One region of the Caballeronia sp. ATUFL_M2_KS44 genome, then DNA from elsewhere that is predicted to be linked to it. Evidence: riboswitches for the same ligand, from Rfam matches in the RefSeq annotation. Region 1 holds a riboswitch; the other holds the start of a gene.
The links. Region 1 has a riboswitch for manganese ahead of mntP (manganese efflux pump MntP). Riboswitches for the same ligand answer to the same signal wherever they lie in the genome.
Positions count from the first base shown of each region.

Region 2: another riboswitch for manganese. It lies ahead of NCR39_RS00405 (sodium:calcium antiporter); the one in region 1 lies ahead of mntP (manganese efflux pump MntP).

Region 1 is NZ_JALQEA010000039.1:138,084-146,309, forward strand. It holds gene NCR39_RS15960 (TadG family pilus assembly protein) at 53-1,126, opposite strand; gene NCR39_RS15965 (TadE/TadG family type IV pilus assembly protein) at 1,138-1,491, opposite strand; gene NCR39_RS15970 (phosphatase PAP2 family protein) at 1,844-2,446, opposite strand; yybP-ykoY riboswitch at 2,577-2,742, shown strand; gene mntP (manganese efflux pump MntP) at 2,754-3,323, shown strand; gene NCR39_RS15980 (YncE family protein) at 3,387-4,415, shown strand; gene NCR39_RS15985 (FAD-dependent oxidoreductase) at 4,522-6,216, shown strand; gene NCR39_RS15990 (DUF2783 domain-containing protein) at 6,224-6,445, shown strand; partial or broken gene NCR39_RS29915 (IclR family transcriptional regulator) at 6,450-8,058, opposite strand.
Region 2 is NZ_JALQEA010000006.1:78,912-87,137, forward strand. It holds gene aceK (bifunctional isocitrate dehydrogenase kinase/phosphatase) at 1-1,218, opposite strand, end outside; gene NCR39_RS00390 (MerR family transcriptional regulator) at 1,230-1,652, opposite strand; gene NCR39_RS00395 (MBL fold metallo-hydrolase) at 1,782-2,855, shown strand; gene NCR39_RS00400 (ABC transporter substrate-binding protein) at 2,862-4,457, opposite strand; yybP-ykoY riboswitch at 4,655-4,827, shown strand; gene NCR39_RS00405 (sodium:calcium antiporter) at 4,932-5,942, shown strand; gene fliT (flagellar protein FliT) at 6,069-6,368, opposite strand; gene fliD (flagellar filament capping protein FliD) at 6,393-7,844, opposite strand; gene NCR39_RS00420 (flagellin domain-containing protein) at 8,004-8,226, opposite strand, start outside.

The DNA.
Region 1 (8,226 bases):
ATCAGTTTTGAAGCGGCGATGGCAAGATGGGGCGGCTATCGCCCGCGACGCATCAATACGCGAGGCGCGGCGGAACGTAAGCGCCGTAATAGGGACCGACGCCGCCGCCTACGGATGCGATCTTGTAACCGGCGATGAAGTGCCCATGAATGTACTTGTCGCTGGCGCCGTTAGCGGTGTCGATATGAAAGGCTGCAAAAGCGACGATCGGCTGCGCGGAACTCGTCACGTCGTCTACAACGGGTACGAGCACGTCGACGTTCCATGGGACAGACGAATAGATCGTCGTCTTGACGCCGGACTGAATCCAAATGGAATCGCCTATGCGCAAGCCCGCAGGATTGCCGTTCGCAATCAGTCCGCGCACCGTGGGGACGTCGTTGTTAGTGGTCTGAAAAGAAGTCCACTGACCGGCTTCGCAGCCGTTGTAGGTCTGGGCGTTGCCGATCTCGACCTGCGGAGGGTTTCCGCTCGAATCAACGACGGGCGTGCCGGTTTGCGCGTTCCAGTATTGGTTGTAAATACACCGTCCGATGGCCACCGGAAACAGCGCGTTCGCCGCGACGTATCCCGGCGCCGCCACGATAGCGACGGCGCTCGCGCTGGCCGCGCCGCTGTCGATGCCAAGCATGCGAGCAAGAAAGAAGTTGACCGGACCGCCGTTGCTGCCCGTCGCGCGTGCGACGGTGCTTTGGACGGCGGGCGCGTCGTTGGCGCCGGGCGTGATGCTTTGACTCTGCAAGCCCAAAGGCACTCGCGCGAGATTCCAGTAGCCCGTTGCGATGGCCGCGTCTTTCAGCGCGATGCCATCGGATGAATTCAGCGTGACGGCTTGCGCGGCTGCATCATGAGCGCCGCTCCAGTTCGCACCGCTTCCGATAGTCAGAAGATGCGCGGCGCCCGAGAGCGCAGAAGCGTCGGCGTCCGTTTGCAGTTCGGTCCTGGCGAGAAAAAGATGGCCGATATCGACAGCAAGCGCGCCGACCGCAAGCGTCATGCATAGCGCAATCGGCATGGCAATCGCCATCGAGCCGCGCTGCCGGCGAAGAGACGACGCACGGCGGCCGCGACGGAGTGAGTTTGGTGATGAAGTTTCCCGTCCGGGCGGAATGGGCCGATTCAACATTACGACCTTATTCACTCGTAATTCATCACGGCGGTCGCGGAAAGCGATATCGGACCGGTGAGCGTGGTGAATGCGGAACCGACGAATAGTCCCTGATAAGGATACGAGACGGTGACTGAGAGCGGGCTGCCCGTCGTCGTGCCGTTCGACTGATTCACGGTCACCGTGGGAACGTTGCTCGATTTGCCACTGACCAGAACGCCGTTCAGTGCCGCCGTTGCCGTTGCGGAAACCTGGCTCGTCGTAAGCGGTGGAACGCTCACGCATGTTCCCGCGCGCGCGGCAACGCGTGCAGCGTTTGCAATCGCGGCCTTGTCGTAAAGCATGAGCGTGACGTCGATAATCCCGACAAGAACGAGCAACATAAAGGGCAGCACGATGACGAACTCGATTGCCACGCTGCCGTTTTCCCTGACGCTGACGCGCCGACCCCGCGACTTGCCAGCGCTGCTTCGACGGAGGAGCGAGGGATGACGTGCATCCGGCTTCATGCGATTCCTTCGAGAGACGTTGCTTACGCTTGTAGTGGACGAGAGGTCACGTATTGCGGGCTTTCGTCAGGCGGGATTGGTCCATGGTGTCTGTTCTTGACGTGCCGATAGTGCATTGCATGAGCGACGCCACGCAGGTTCGATTCTTCTGAAGAACCCGACGGCGTGAGATCGTAGATGCGCGTTGCTTAAGGCTTGCTTAAGCGAAATGAGCGATGCAAGCGGCTTAAGGCGCGAGCCATCCGCGCCGGATCGGCCACGAAAAAGTCCTTCTATAAAGTGCGACGAGCACACGCACGAAGGAATCGCCCGCACGCGCCCACAGCGGTGCAAGGAGCGCATACGCCACGCACGAGACGCCGGCCGCACCCACCATATCGAGCGGAAAATGCACGCCGATGCACACGCGCGCCCAGGCGACCGCCGCGCCCGCGAGCGCCAGAAGCAGTCCCGTGCGGACGAGTCCGGCAAGAAGCAAGGTCAACGCGATGCTCGCGAAAACCGTGACGTGATCGCTAGGAAACGAAGAATCCGGCGCGTGTTCGATAAACGTATGGCCGAGGCCGATCATGAACGGCCGTGGATGCATCCAGACGAGACCGATCAACTGATTGAAGCCGAGCGCGAGAAAGCTGACGCAAAAGCCGCGCACGGCTGCGTCGCGTTGACGGCGATCGCCGAACAGCCACATGAAAGCCAGCACGGCGGGAATCAGATAGACGAGATCGTTCGCAATGGCGAGTGCAATGTCGATCTGCCATTGCGGTGAATCGGCGCGTGCGTTGATCAGAAGGAACAACGCGCGGTTGAGCGCTTCAAGTCGGGTCATGCGGCGGTCCTCGAACGGGAGTAGCGCGACATGCTAGTTCGCGGACGCTTATGAAAGGCTTAGCGCGCCTGAGCACGCGATTGCGCATCTTCACGCTGAACGTGAATTCACTCGTGTTACTCTCTCGGTTCTTCGCTGGGGAGTAGCCGGCTTTCCGCATCGCGGGAAGCGCTCACGTCAACACACTCGGTCCATCGGGCCGTGGCGTGAGCAGCCAGAACAGGTTGGCAAGACCATCGATGGAACGCGCCTGAAGGTCGGGAGGCGTCTTCCGTCGCATCTTCTTGCCCGACCAGAGCGCTACTCAATGAATCTCGCATCGACCATTTTCCTCGCCTTCGCCATGTCGACGGACGCCTTCGCGGCAGCCGTCGGAAAAGGCGCGAGCCTGCACAAGCCGCGTATTGCCGAAGCGCTCAGAACCGGCGTCATCTTCGGCATCATCGAGGCCATCACGCCGCTCGTCGGCTGGGCAGTGGGACGGTCGGCGGCGCAGTACGTCACCGCGTGGGACCACTGGATCGCGTTCGGCCTGCTCTTTTTGCTCGGCGCGCGCATGATACGCGAAGGCTTCGGCCAACCCGAGCACGGCCACGAGAAGCCCGACTCGCATTCGTTCTGGGTACTCGCGGCCACCGGCTTCGCCACCAGTATCGACGCGATGGCGGTCGGCGCGGGCCTCGCGTTCATCGATGTCGATATCTTTTCGACCGCGGCGACCATCGGCATCGCGACCATGCTCATGGTGACGATCGGCGTGATGATCGGGCGGCTCGTCGGCGCGACTATCGGCAAGCGCGCGGAGATCGCCGGCGGCCTCGTTCTGATCGGCGTCGGCAGCGCCATTCTCGTGGAGCACCTCGGCTTGATGAGCTGAAGCGAGGACGCATCGAACCCGGCTCATCGCGTTTCGGCATGTCCGTTTCAACGGAGACCGATCATGACAGCGTTGCGACCGATGCGCCTTCTCGCCTGTCTCGCCGTGGCAGCGTTGTTCGCGTGGCCTGACGATGTATCGGCAACGGAACAGGGCGATGCGACGCATCTTCCGCTACAGCACGTCGCGGATGTTCCCATGCCCGGACGCACGTCTCGTTTCGATTACGAAAGCGGCGATCCCGCGCGTCATCTCTTGATGATCGCGCATCTGGGCGATAGCGAAATCGTCGTGTTCGATACGCACGATGCGCGGGTTATCGGCACGATAAAGAACGTCGCGTCCGTACACGGCGTGCTCGTGATTCCGGAGTGGTCGCGCGTGTTCGCCTCGGCGACCGGAACGAACGAAGTCGTCGCTATCGACGAGAACACGCTGAAGGTCATCGCGCGCATGCCGGCAGGCGTGTATCCGGACGGCATGGCCTACGCGCCCGACGCGCACAAGCTCTACGTTTCCGACGAGACCGGCAAGACCGAGACCGTCATCGACGTTTCGACGAACCGCCGCCTGAAAACCATCGCGCTGGACGGCGAGGCCGGCAACACGCAATACGATCCCGTCTCGCGGCACATCTTCGTCAACGTACAGACGCGTCGCCAGCTGATAGAGATCGATCCATCGACGGATGCGATCGTCGCGCGCATCGACGTGGCCGGCGCGAACGGGAATCACGGCTTGCTCATCGTGCCGCAACTGAGGCTCGCGTTCATCGCCTGCGAAGGGAACAACAAACTGCTTGTCCTCGACATGCGCACGATGCGCGTGACGCAATCGTTCGACGTGGGACGCGCGCCCGACGTGCTGGCGTTCGATGCTTCCGCGAACACGCTGTATGTGGCGGGCGAGGCGGGCGTGGTCTCCATGCTCCGCCACGACGGGACTCGCATGACGAAAGTGGGCGAAGGTTTTCTGGGGCCTGACGCGCACGTCGTCTATGTGGATGACGCGACGCATCGCTCGTATTTCCCCCTCAAGAATGTCGACGGCCATCCGGTCCTTCGCATCGTGGCGCCGCTGCGCTTGCCCTAGGGTTTACACAGATTTTCAATTTTCCCGCTCTTCCTACAATGACAATCAATTCACGTATAGCAAGCGAAGTTGCTATACATAAATTGAAGCTGTCAGGAGACGCGGCATGCAGACCGACTATCAGAAGTTGCGGTTCGATTACACTCGCGCGGCCGAGCACGATGCGCCGTCGGGCGCGGTGCATCCGGTCGTCGTCGTCGGAGCCGGGCCGGTCGGGCTTTCCACTGCCGTCGATCTGGCGCAGCAGGGCGTGAAAGTCGTGCTCGTCGATAACGACGACACGCTTTCCTCAGGCTCGCGCGCCATCTGCTTCGCGAAGCGCACGCTGGAGATTTTCGATCGCCTCGGCTGCGGCGATCGCATGGTCGAGAAGGGCGTGAGCTGGAACGTCGGCAAGGTCTTTCTTCAGGACGAACTCATCTATACGTTCAACCTGCTGCCGGAAACGGGCCATGCGCGGCCTGCGTTCATCAACCTCCAGCAGTACTACGTGGAAGGCTATCTCGCCGACCGCGCGATGCAGCTCGACAACCTCCAGATGCGCTGGAAAAGCAGCGTCGCCGGATTGACGCAGCACGACGATCACGTCGAATTGCAGATCGAGACGCCCGACGGCGCGTATCCGCTGCGCGCGCGATACGTCGTCGCAGCCGACGGCGCACGCAGCGCCATGCGCGGCCTGCTCGGTCTCGATAGCCGGGGCCGCACGTTCAAGGACCGCTTTCTGATCGCGGACGTGAAGATGAAGGCGTCGTTTCCGACCGAGCGCTGGTTCTGGTTCGATCCGCCGTTTCACCGCAATCAGTCGGTGCTGCTGCATCGCCAGCCGGACAACGTATGGCGTATCGACTTCCAGCTCGGCTGGGACGCCGATCCCGTCGCGGAGAAAGCGCCCGAGCGCGTCATTCCGCGCGTGAAGGCGCTGCTCGGCGAGGAGGTCGAATTCGAACTGGAATGGGTGAGCGTCTACACGTTCTCGTGCCTGCGCATGAATTCGTTCCGTCATGGCCGCGTGCTCTTCGCGGGCGATTCGGCGCACGGCGTGTCGCCGTTCGGGGCGCGCGGCGCGAACAGCGGCGTGCAGGATGCCGACAATCTCGCGTGGAAGCTGCGGCTCGTCGTGAACGGCGACGCACCGTCCGCGCTGCTCGACACCTACGCGTCCGAGCGCGAGTTCGCGGCCGACGAAAACATCCTCAACTCGACGCGTGCGACGGATTTCATCACGCCGAAGAGCGCGGTTTCGCGCCTGTTCCGCGACGCGACGCTCAAGCTCGCGAAGGACTGCGCGTTCGCGCGGCGCATCGTCAATAGCGGGCGATTGTCGGTTCCCGCGGTGCTGCGCGATTCGTCGCTGAATACGCCCGACGATCCCGCCGATTCATTCTCCTGCGCGATGGTGCCCGGCTCCGTCTGCACCGACGCGCCCGTCGTCGCCGATGGCAAGGACGCCTGGTTCCTGCATCAGCTTTCCGGCGGCGCGTTCACGGGCGTCTACTTTTGCGGCCTTCACGACGACATCGGCGAGACGGCCGCGCAACTCGCGGCGCTCGCGCGTCTGCCGGTGGCGGTGCGTCCATTGATCGTCGCGCCGCGCGGCGTGAAGGTGCCGCCGATGGCCGGCGTGAACGTGGTGGAAGACGCCGAAGGCATCGTCACGCATCGCTTCGACGCGCGCCCCGGCACGTTCTATCTCGTGCGCCCGGATCAGCACGTGTGCGCACGCTGGCGCGCGCTCGACGCCGCCGCGATTTCCGCCGCCGTGGACCGCGCCACGTGCAACGCCAACCCGAACGGATGAACGGATCATGAGCCACCTGAATCTCGAACCCAACATCGCGGATATGGACGCTTTCTACGAGCGTCTGATCGACACCCACAACGGTCTCTCCGATACCGACAGCCAGATGGTCAATGCCAAACTCGTGCTCTTGCTGGCGAACCATATCGGCGATATGGACGTGCTCGCCGAAGCGTTCGCGAAAGCGCGCTCGGGCGTGATCGCCGCGTCGGATTGCGCGGGCGCCTGAGCGCTCAGACGCCGATCGCGCCGAATCGCCAGGACAAGCGCTGCGCCGCCGCGAGCAGCGCACGCGCGACGGGGCCGTCGTCATCGCGCTCAATGTCGCGCGACGAGCCGATCACCGCGATCACCAGCCGGATGCTGCCCGTATGGTCGAAGATCGGCGCGGCGAACGTGCCGATGCCGGGAACCGGCGCATCGAATGCATCGTCGAGGCCGCGCTCGCGAATGCCGCTCAAACGCTCGCGATACGCGCGGTCGAGCGGCGGCTTTTCGGCGGCGCCGGCGAGCCGTATCGGCTCCTGCGCGAGCAATCCTTCCAGCACGTCCTCCGACATATGCGCGGCGAACACGCGCCCGATCGCCGTATTCACGAACGACATCACGGTGCCGACGCGCAAGCTGATGTGCTGCGGCCGCGCGGATTCCTCCAGCCGGATGATGGTCGGCCCGAGCGGACCGAGCGTGGCGGCGGCGACGCTCAAATGCGTCTTCGCGGCGAGCGCGACGATTTCGGGTTCAGCGTCGCGCGTGGGCGTCAGGCGTTGCAGCGCGATCAGGCCCAGCTCGAAGCCGAGCGGACCGGCGGAAAAACAGCCGTCGTCGTCGCGCGAAATGAGGCCGATCTTCTGCAAGCTGACGAGATGCGGGAACGCCTTGGCGGGCGGCATGCCCGCGGCGGCGGCGAGATCGCGCAGGTTCATCGGCTGACTGGCGGATGCCAGCGCGTTCAGCAGGTCGCCCGTGCTGTCGAGCGCGTTGATGCCGCGCTGCGCCTTCGCTTCGGTGGAGGCGGCGTCGTTCGTGTTCGGGGAAAAATCAGAGGGCATGAATGGATGACGGTTGAGTCAGCGCTTGCGTGATGCGCCGCGCGACGTCGCGCAGTTCGCGCGCGATGTCGCCGGTCCAGGTGACGTCCATCGCGCCCGATGGCCCGATGACCGTCAGCGCGAGCTGCAAGCGGCCGTCGGCGTCGAGCACGGGCACGCTCAGGCTGCTGATGCCGGGACTCGGCATATCGACGCTGCGCGCCATGCCGCGCTTTCGCGTGTCGTCGATATTCGCCTGCCGGACGGCGTGATCGGGCGCGGCGGATTCGTCCATGCCGATGCGCGGCCCGTCGATGCCTTGGCCTTGCATCATCGCCGCGAGTTGAACAGGATCGAGGAACGCGCTGAACACGCGCCCGGTGGACGTGGTTTGCAGCGACATCACCGTGCCGACGTGCAGGTTCACATGGAGCGGATAGCCGCCGCGTTCGTATCGCACGATGGTCGGGCCCTGCGCGCCCGCCACGCACACCGCGACGCTATATCCGACGCGCTCGGCCAGCCCCGCCGCATGCGACGCGGCCACGCGATACGCTTCCTGCTGCTCGACGAACATCAGCCCGAGACGCAGCGAGAGCGGGCCGGGCTCGTAGTAGCCTGTGAGCGCATCGCGCTTGACGAGGCCGAGCCGCGTCAGGCTGACGAGATACGTGTGCGCCTGCGCAGTCGAAAGCGCGGCGGCGCTGGCGAGTTCGCTCAATGCCACCGGCTCGCGGCGGCGTGCGAGCGCTTCGAGAATGCGCCCGGCCACTTCCACGCTCTGAATGCCGCGTTGCGGCTTGTCTGTCACTTCTTTCAAGGGTGCTTCGCTCCTGCCGCAGTCCGATCGTTCGATGCTAGCGCATCCGGCGGCCCCATCCTAGAACCGGGGTTTTCCCGTAGTTCAACTATAGCAAGGCGATTTGCTATTGACAAATATCAACCGCGACGCGACCATGCATCATCCACTGCCGATCGA
Region 2 (8,226 bases), on a different contig from region 1:
CTCCAGCTCGCGGATGAGCGCGTGATCGAGCCGCGCGACGGGCAACGCGACGCTCGAATATTCGAGCGTATCGGCCATGCGGCCCAGCCGGTCGTGGCGCTTCACGAGCAGATATTTGTCCTCGATCTTCGCGCGCGTGGTGTCTTTCGGCGGCGGAAACGAATCCTTGATGAGCTTGAACACATAAGGAAACGACGGCAGCGTGAACACGATCATTACGAGCCCCTTGATGCCCGGCGCGATGATGAACTGATCGCTCGAATGCTTCAGATGATGCAGCAGGTCGCGATAAAACAGGTTCTTGCCCTGCTTCTGCAGGCCGAGCGACGTGTAGATCTCCGCGTTCGGCTTGGCCGGCATGATGGTGCGCAGGAAATGCACATACGCCGACGGCACTTCCATGTCGACGAGAAAGTACGAATGCGAAAAGCTGAAGATGATGAGCAACTGCTGGCGTTCGACGAGCACGGTATCGAGCGCGAGCAGGCCGGGCTTCGCATGACGGATGGCGATGGCGAACGGCAGCAATGAATCGCCGTGAATGATGCGTCCGACGATATACGCCGCCTTGTTGCGAAAGAAGAGCGACGACAGCACGTGAATCTGGAAATTCGGCGCGGGCGCGAAGTCGCCGAAGGCATCTTTCAGCGACTGCATCACGCATTGCACGTCGCGCGTGAGGTCTTCGAACGGCGGCTGCAACTGGAAGTTCGTGACGATGCGCTCGAGTGTCGCCGCGAGGCCGTCCTTGTCCGGGTAATACGCGCGATACGTCGGCTTCGCGGCGGGCTCGTCGTTCTCGATGTATTCGGTCGAAATGGCCGGACGCACGAAGATGAAATCGTTGTTGAAGTACGAGCGATGCAGAATCTTGCAGCATACCGAGTTGAAGAACGTCTCGGCGCATTCCGGCTGCCGGTGCGTCGTGAGCAAGCCGATGTAATGCAGCTTGATCTGCTGCCAGACGTCGTCGTCGATGTTCTCCGCGTCATATTCGTCTTCGAGCAGCGCCACGCATTCCGCGACGCGTTCGTCATACGACGTGATGCGTTCGCGCGCGAGTTGCGACATCGCGCGCCAATCGCCCTGTTCGAAGAGCGTCTTCGCGCGGACGGCGGCTTCGCGGAACACGCGGTAATGCCGGTCGAAACCTTCGAGCAGCGTCTGCGCGACATCGAAGCCGATTTGCGATGAGAGCAGTTTGGGAAAGTGGTTCATGTCGGCTCACATCATGCGGCTTTCGAGCGGCGCGCGCGTTTGTCGATGCCCGCCGCGAGCAGCGCGCGGCCTTGCTCTTCGTAAGCGGCGAGTTCGTCGAGCGTGGTGTTCAGGTCTTCGAGCTGGCGTTGCAGCACTTCGCGATGCGCCGCGATGGTGTCGATGAACGCGCGAAGCTGCGTGGCGGTGCCGGTGGGGGAATCGTAGAGATCGAGCAGCGTGCGAATCTCCGACAGCGTGAAGCCGAGCCGCTTGCCGCGCAGCGTGAGCTTCAGGCGCGTGCGGTCGCGCGAAGAATACACGCGGCGCAGGCCGTTCGCGCCTTCGCGTCGCGGTGCGAGCAGGCCCTGATCTTCATAGAAGCGGATGGCGCGCGGCGTGACGTCGAACTCGCGCGCCAAATCGGTGATCGTGTAATGCGTGGGCTGGGTCATCGGAAAACCGCCATGCGCCGGCGCGCGTGCAACGTTAGAATGACGTTTACGTTATCGTCAACTCGGCCCGAATGCAACGCGGCGAAACCGCACTGCCGCGCGACCGCCATCCACCATCCAAAGGCACCGATGAACGCACTCGAACATCAGCTCGATTATGTATTCGCCGACGAATTGCCCGAGCCGGGCGGCGTGAAGGAAGTCGCGCCCGGCGTCTATTGGCTGCGCATGCCGCTGCCGTTCGCGCTCGATCACATCAACCTCTGGCTTTTGCGCGATGAAATCGATGGCGTGCAGGGCTGGACGGTCATCGATTGCGGCATTGCGAACGAAAGCATCCGCGCGAATTGGGAACGTGTGTTCGATACCGTGCTCGGCGGTCTGCCCGTGTTGCGCGTGATCGTCACGCATTGCCATCCGGATCATCTCGGTCTTGCCGACTGGATTTGCGAAGGCGGCGACAAGCGGCGCTGGAACGTGCGTCTGTGGATCTCGCTCGGCGAATACGCGATGGGCCGCGTGATGGCCGCGGGCGATGGCTCCAACGCGGGCGGCGAGCGCGCGGCGGCGCATTTCGCGGCGCACGGCATGACCGACGAAGCATCGCTCGATGCGTTGAAGAAGCGCGACAGCTATTACCCGACGCTCGTGCCGTCGATGCCGCGCGAGTTTCGCCGTATCCGCGATGGCGAGCGTGTGCGCATCGGCGCGCGCGAATGGGAAGTGGTGTCGGGCTACGGTCATTCGCCCGAACATAGCGCGTTGTATTGCGCATCGGACAAGCTGCTGATTTCCGGCGACATGGTGTTGCCGCGCATTTCGACGAACGTGTCGGTGTTCGCCATCGAGCCGGAAGGCAATCCGCTTGCGTTGTATCTGGGATCGCTCGGGCGATATGAAACCATGCCCGCCGATGTGCTCGCGTTGCCGTCGCACGGCAAGCCGTTTCGCGGCGTGCAGACGCGCATCGGGCAATTGCGGGAGCATCATCGCGCGCGGCTCGCGGAAGTGCGCGAGGCATGCGCCGAAAAGCCGTGCAGCGCCGCCGATATCGTGCCGATCATGTTCAGGCGCAAGCTCGACATTCATCAGATGACGTTCGCGCTCGGCGAAGCGCTCGCGCATTTGAACCTGCTTTGGCTCGATGGAACGCTGAAACGTCAGACCGGCGACGATGGCGTGATTCGCTTCGCGCCGGCCTGATATCGATCACTGCACGGAAACCGCGCCGAAGTTCTGCCGCCCGAACGGACTCACGTTATAGCCGCTGACATTGGCGCGCGTGAGCGCCGCAGCCGTCGGATAAACGAGCGGAATCCACAGCGCCTGATCGTGGATGATCTTCTGCGCATCCACATACGACTTCGTGCGCTTCGCGACATCCGGCGTGGCCTTGCCGTCCGCGATCAGCTTGTCGAGTTGCGGATCGCAGAAGCGCGCGAAGTTGATGCCCGACTTCACCGCGTTGCAACTGAAGAGCGGCGAAAGATAGTTGTCCGGATCGCCGTTGTCGCCGGCCCAGCCCATGAAGAGCATGTCGTGCTGACCCTGCTTCGCTTCCTTGATCAGCTCGCCCCATTCGATCACCTTCACTTGCGCCTTCACGCCGATCTTCGCGAGATCGGCTTGCAGCAACTCGGCGCCTGCCTTCGGATTCGGATTCAGCACGCTGCCGTTCGGACGCACCCAGATCGTCGTTTCGAAGCCGTTCGGCAAGCCCGCATCGGCAAGCAGCTTCTTCGCGCGATCCACCGAATACGGATACGCCTGCACGCTCTTGTCATAGCTCCACGTGTTCGGCGGATACGGATTCACCGCAGGCGTCGCGGTGTTGTCGAACACGGTCTTCATGTAGGTCGTGCGATCGAACGCCATGTTCAGCGCCTGACGCACCTTCGGGTTATCGAGCGGCTTCTTCTGCGTGTTCAGCGCGACGAACGCGGTCATGAACGCGGGCGTTTCGCTGACCTTGAGCGACTTGTCCTTCTTCGCATCGAGCACGTCCTGCGGCTTCGGCGACAGCGCGATCTGGCATTCGCCCGCCTTGATCTTCTGCGCGCGCACGGACGCATCGGGCGTGATGGCGTAGATGAGGCGATCGATCTTCGGCTTCGGTCCCCAGTACGAAGGATTCACGTCGTAGCGAATCACCGCATCTTTCGTATAGCTCTTGAGCACGAACGGTCCGGTGCCGATAGGCTTGCTATTGATATCGAGCTGCTTGTTCGCCTTCAGCAACTGGTCCGCGTATTGCGCCGAATAGATCGATGCGAAGCCCATCGTGAGGATAGGCACGAAGGTCGCGTTCGGCTCGTTGAGTTCGAACTTGACGGTTTGATCATCGACCTTGGTCACGGCTTTGATTAGCTTCACGAGACCCATCGATTGCGCATGCGGAAAGCCGCTCGCGCCCGCCACCTTGTGCCACGGATTGCTGTCCGACAGCATGCGCTCGAACGTGAAGACGACGTCGTCTGCATTGAGCGGGCGCGTCGGCTTGAAGTAATCGGTCGTCTGGAACTGCACGTTCGGCCGCAGATGGAACGTGTACGTGAGCCCGTCGCTCGATACGTCCCACTTCTGTGCCAGCGACGGCGCGACCTTCTTCGCGGCTTCGTCGTACGAGACGAGCGTGTTGAAGATGACATCGGCGGAAGCGTTCGTCGTCACGAGCGAATTGAACTGCACGACATCGAAACCATCCGGGCTCGACTCGGTGCAGACGGTGAGGGGCTTCGCCATCGCGAGCATCGGCGCGGCCATGAAGACGACAGCGAATGCGGCTGTAAAGCGGTTGAGGCGCATGAGATCTCCCGTGACTCTCGGTCACACATCGGTGTTCTTGTTGCTTGAAAGGCGTCGGACGCGCGATGCGAGCAAGCACCGCGCCCGCGCGCGTAGCTTATCCAACGAAACAATCGGCGACAACGAAGCATTGCGCATACCGTTATGCGTTCGCGCGGCGGCATCGGCTTGCCGAAGACGGCGCATCACGCTACACTGCCCCGGTCTTTGGGGAGTAGCCTTCCTTCCGTCGCGAAGGAGAACGCGTCAACATCCTCGGCTCTACTGCCGTGGCGCGTTCGACCGGTCCGGTTTGGCGAGACCATTGATGCGCCATGCCGTTCCTGGCCGGACGGGCGTCGCGCATCATGGTTCGCTGACGTCCGGCCGTGGAATCATCGTCGTGTCCCCACAATCAAAATATCCATTCCTGTTTTGCGTCCGCATTTGCGCATGCGTGATGCCCGAATCTCATCGTTCGATGCGGGGTGCCGCATGACGATGCTCTTCATCGAACTCGCGTTCATGCTCGCGATCATCCTCGTCGCATCCGAGCTTTTCACCAACGCGCTCGAGCATCTCGGCGAGCGGCTCGGCATTTCGGAAGGCGTGACGGGATCGCTGTTCGCGGCGGTCGGCACGGCGCTGCCGGAAACCACGGTGCCGATCATCGCGCTATTGGGCGGCACCGCGAGCCGCGCGGTCAACGAAGAGATCGGCGTCGGCGCGATTCTCGGCGCACCGCTCATGCTCGCGACGCTTTCCACTTGCCTGATGACGCTCGCCATCATGAAATCGCGCGGCTTGCGCGGCGTCATCATGCCGGAGCGCACGGGCTTCACGCGCGATCTCAACTTCTTCCTCGTGGCGTTTCTGATCGCGGCAGGCGCGATGTTCGTCCCGCATCACGCGTGGCAGGTGCGCGCGCTCTTCGCGGCCGGTCTCGTCGCGCTTTATGTGATCTATGTGATCGCGACGTTCCGCGCATCGGCGAATCTCGTCGATAGCGGTCACGGCACCGAAGCGCCCGAAGCGCTTTTCATTTCGCGCGTGGGACTCAAGACCAGTCTCGGCTCGATCGTGCTGCAGTTCCTGATCGGCATCGTGCTGCTCGTCGGCGGCGCGAAGGGCTTCATTCATGGCGTGCAAGGCGTGTCGCAGGCGCTCGGCGTATCGGCGCTGCTGCTGTCGCTCATCATCATTCCGATCGCGACGGAGCTGCCCGAGAAGGTCAACAGCATTCTGTGGGCGCGAAGAGGGAAGGACACGCTCGCGTTCGGCAACATCACCGGCGCGATGGTGTTTCAGGGCACGTTGCTGCCCGCCATCGGCATCATGCTGACGCCGTGGGAGCCGCGCATCGAAGTGCTGACCGGCGTGTTGATCACGCTCGCGGCGGCGGCGTGGCTGCGCTTTCATGCGCGCGGCAATGGCGTCGCGCTGTGGGCGCTGCTCGGCAACGGCGTGCTGTACGCGGCTTATCTGACGCTGACGCTCGGACGCTGATTCCCGATGCCCGCGCCGAAAAGAAAAATGCCCGCGCAAGGCGGGCATCGAGGTCGAAGCAGCGCGTCATGACATCGACGCGTTGTTCTTGTTGTTGATTGTTTATCGGCGTCGATCCAAAAAAATTTAAAGGCGCGCGGCCTGCTGATAACGGCTCGCCGCGTCGATGCGCGCGCTCGCTTCGCGAAAGCCCCGGCCCAGCGACATGCGCGCGGCTTCCGCCGTCTGCATGAGCGATGCATCGAGCGCCTGAATGTCGCGCGCGGCTTGCAGCGTCGCCGGTTCGTGATCGTTCTGCAACTGCATGATGATCGGCGAGCGCACTTCGGCCACGCGCGCCGCTTCGATCCAGTCTCCCGCAGCGGCGGCCGCGGCCATCGCGTGCGTGAGCGCCATCGCGTTGGTCAGCAATTCCTGTTGGCTCATTTCTTACTCCGTGCGATTCGGCGCTTACTTGTTGGTGGCGAGCGCGCCCGCGCTGTTCGTGCCGCCGAAAAGCTGCGTCAGATACGTCGTGTTGCTCTGCATGGACGCCATCAGCGTGTTCAGCGCCGTGAACTGCGCCTGATATTGCGCGGTCAGGCTGTCGGCGTAGGTCTGCAACGTGTTCGTCTGATCGGTCAGGCTCTTCAGGTCGGCATTGAGCGCCGTCGTGCGCGTATCGATGATGCCGCCCGTCTGCAGAAACGACGTGACCTTCGAATTGAGCTGCGTGCCGATGCCGTTCGTCGGGTTGAAGAGCTGCTGCACGCGCGTCGGGCTGTTCGAGAGCGCGGTCGAAAGCGTCGAAGAGTCGATCGACAGCGTGCCGTCGTCCTGCAGGTCGATGCCGATCGACGCGAGGTTCGTCGTCACCGATGTCGATCCGGACGTGGAGTTCACGCCGCTCGTCACGATGTTCGCGAGCGTGCTCTGAATGCTTTGAAGCATCGAGTCGCCGAGCAGCACGCCGCCTTGCGAGCCGGCGCTCTTCGTCGAGTCGAAGGACGACAGCGCGGCGGCCTGGCTCACGAAGGAGTTGTACGCATCGACGAACGCCTTGATCGAGCTTTGTTCCGTGGTCGTGTCGGACGCGACCGTCAGCGTCTGCGTGCTGCCGGCAGCCGCGGACGTGAGATTGAGCGTCACGCCGCCGATGGCGGTCGTGAGCGTGTTCGTGGGACTCGTGGCGGCGGTGCCGTCGATGGTGAGCGAGGCGTCCTGCGCCGGCGACGTCTGCGTGTAGTTGCTGCTGCCCGTGCCGTACGAAAGCGACGAATCGACGCCCGTGCCCGCCGTCACCGAAATCGTGTTCGCGGCGCCCGTGTTCTTCGACGCGAGCACGAGATGCTGGCCGTCCGTGCCGGTCACGATGGTCGCGCTGATGCCGGGGTTGTCGCTTGCCGTGTTGATCGACGATGCGATGCTCGACAGCGTGTTGGTGCCGTCGAGCGTGAGGTTCATCGAACTCGATCCGAGACTCAGCGTCAGCGTGCCGGTGCCGAACGTGTCGGTGGCGGCGTGCGCCGTCGACGAAATCTTCTGCGCGCTCGCCACGTTGTTCACCGTGATCTGATACGAACCCGCGACCGCGCTCGTGCCGGCGGTCGCCGTGAGTCCGCTGCCGCTCGCCGTCGCCGTGTACGCCGCGAGCGCGGAGCCGTCGGCCAGGCCGGACAAGGTGCTTTGCATGGAAGACAGCGCGGACTTGATCTGCGAGACGGCGGAGAGCAGCGTGTTGTCGCTCGACGTCTTGTTCGCGATCTGCGTGGCCTGGGCGGTCGTCTTGGCGGTGACGAGCGAAGAAACCAGCGACGAGACATCCAGACTGGAATTGGTCGCGCCGCTGATGATGGACTGCGCTGCAGCGGCCAGCGTGGCGCTGACGTCGGACGAACTCGTGGTCGAGGTGGTGGTGGTCATCGGATGCTCCGGACAGACTGCCTATATTCAAGTTGCGAGCTTTCGTGAGCGGCGCATCGAACGTCTTCGCGCCGGGCGCGCCGCTAACGAAAGCTGGGAGGCAAGCCTCCCAGTCGTGCAAAAACCCCGCTCATACCGCAGCGGGGTTGATGAGTGCGCTTAGCCGAGGAGCTTCAGCACTTGCTGCGGCATCGAGTTCGCTTGCGCGAGAACCGAGATGCCCGCTTGCTGCAGCACCTGCGCCTTCGACAGGTTCGCCGTTTCTTGCGCGAAGTCCGCATCGGTGATGGCCGATTGCGCTGCCGACAGGTTGGTCGACTGCGATTGCAGGCTGGTGACAGCCGACGTGAAGCGGTTTTGCTCAGCGCCGAGGGTCGATTGC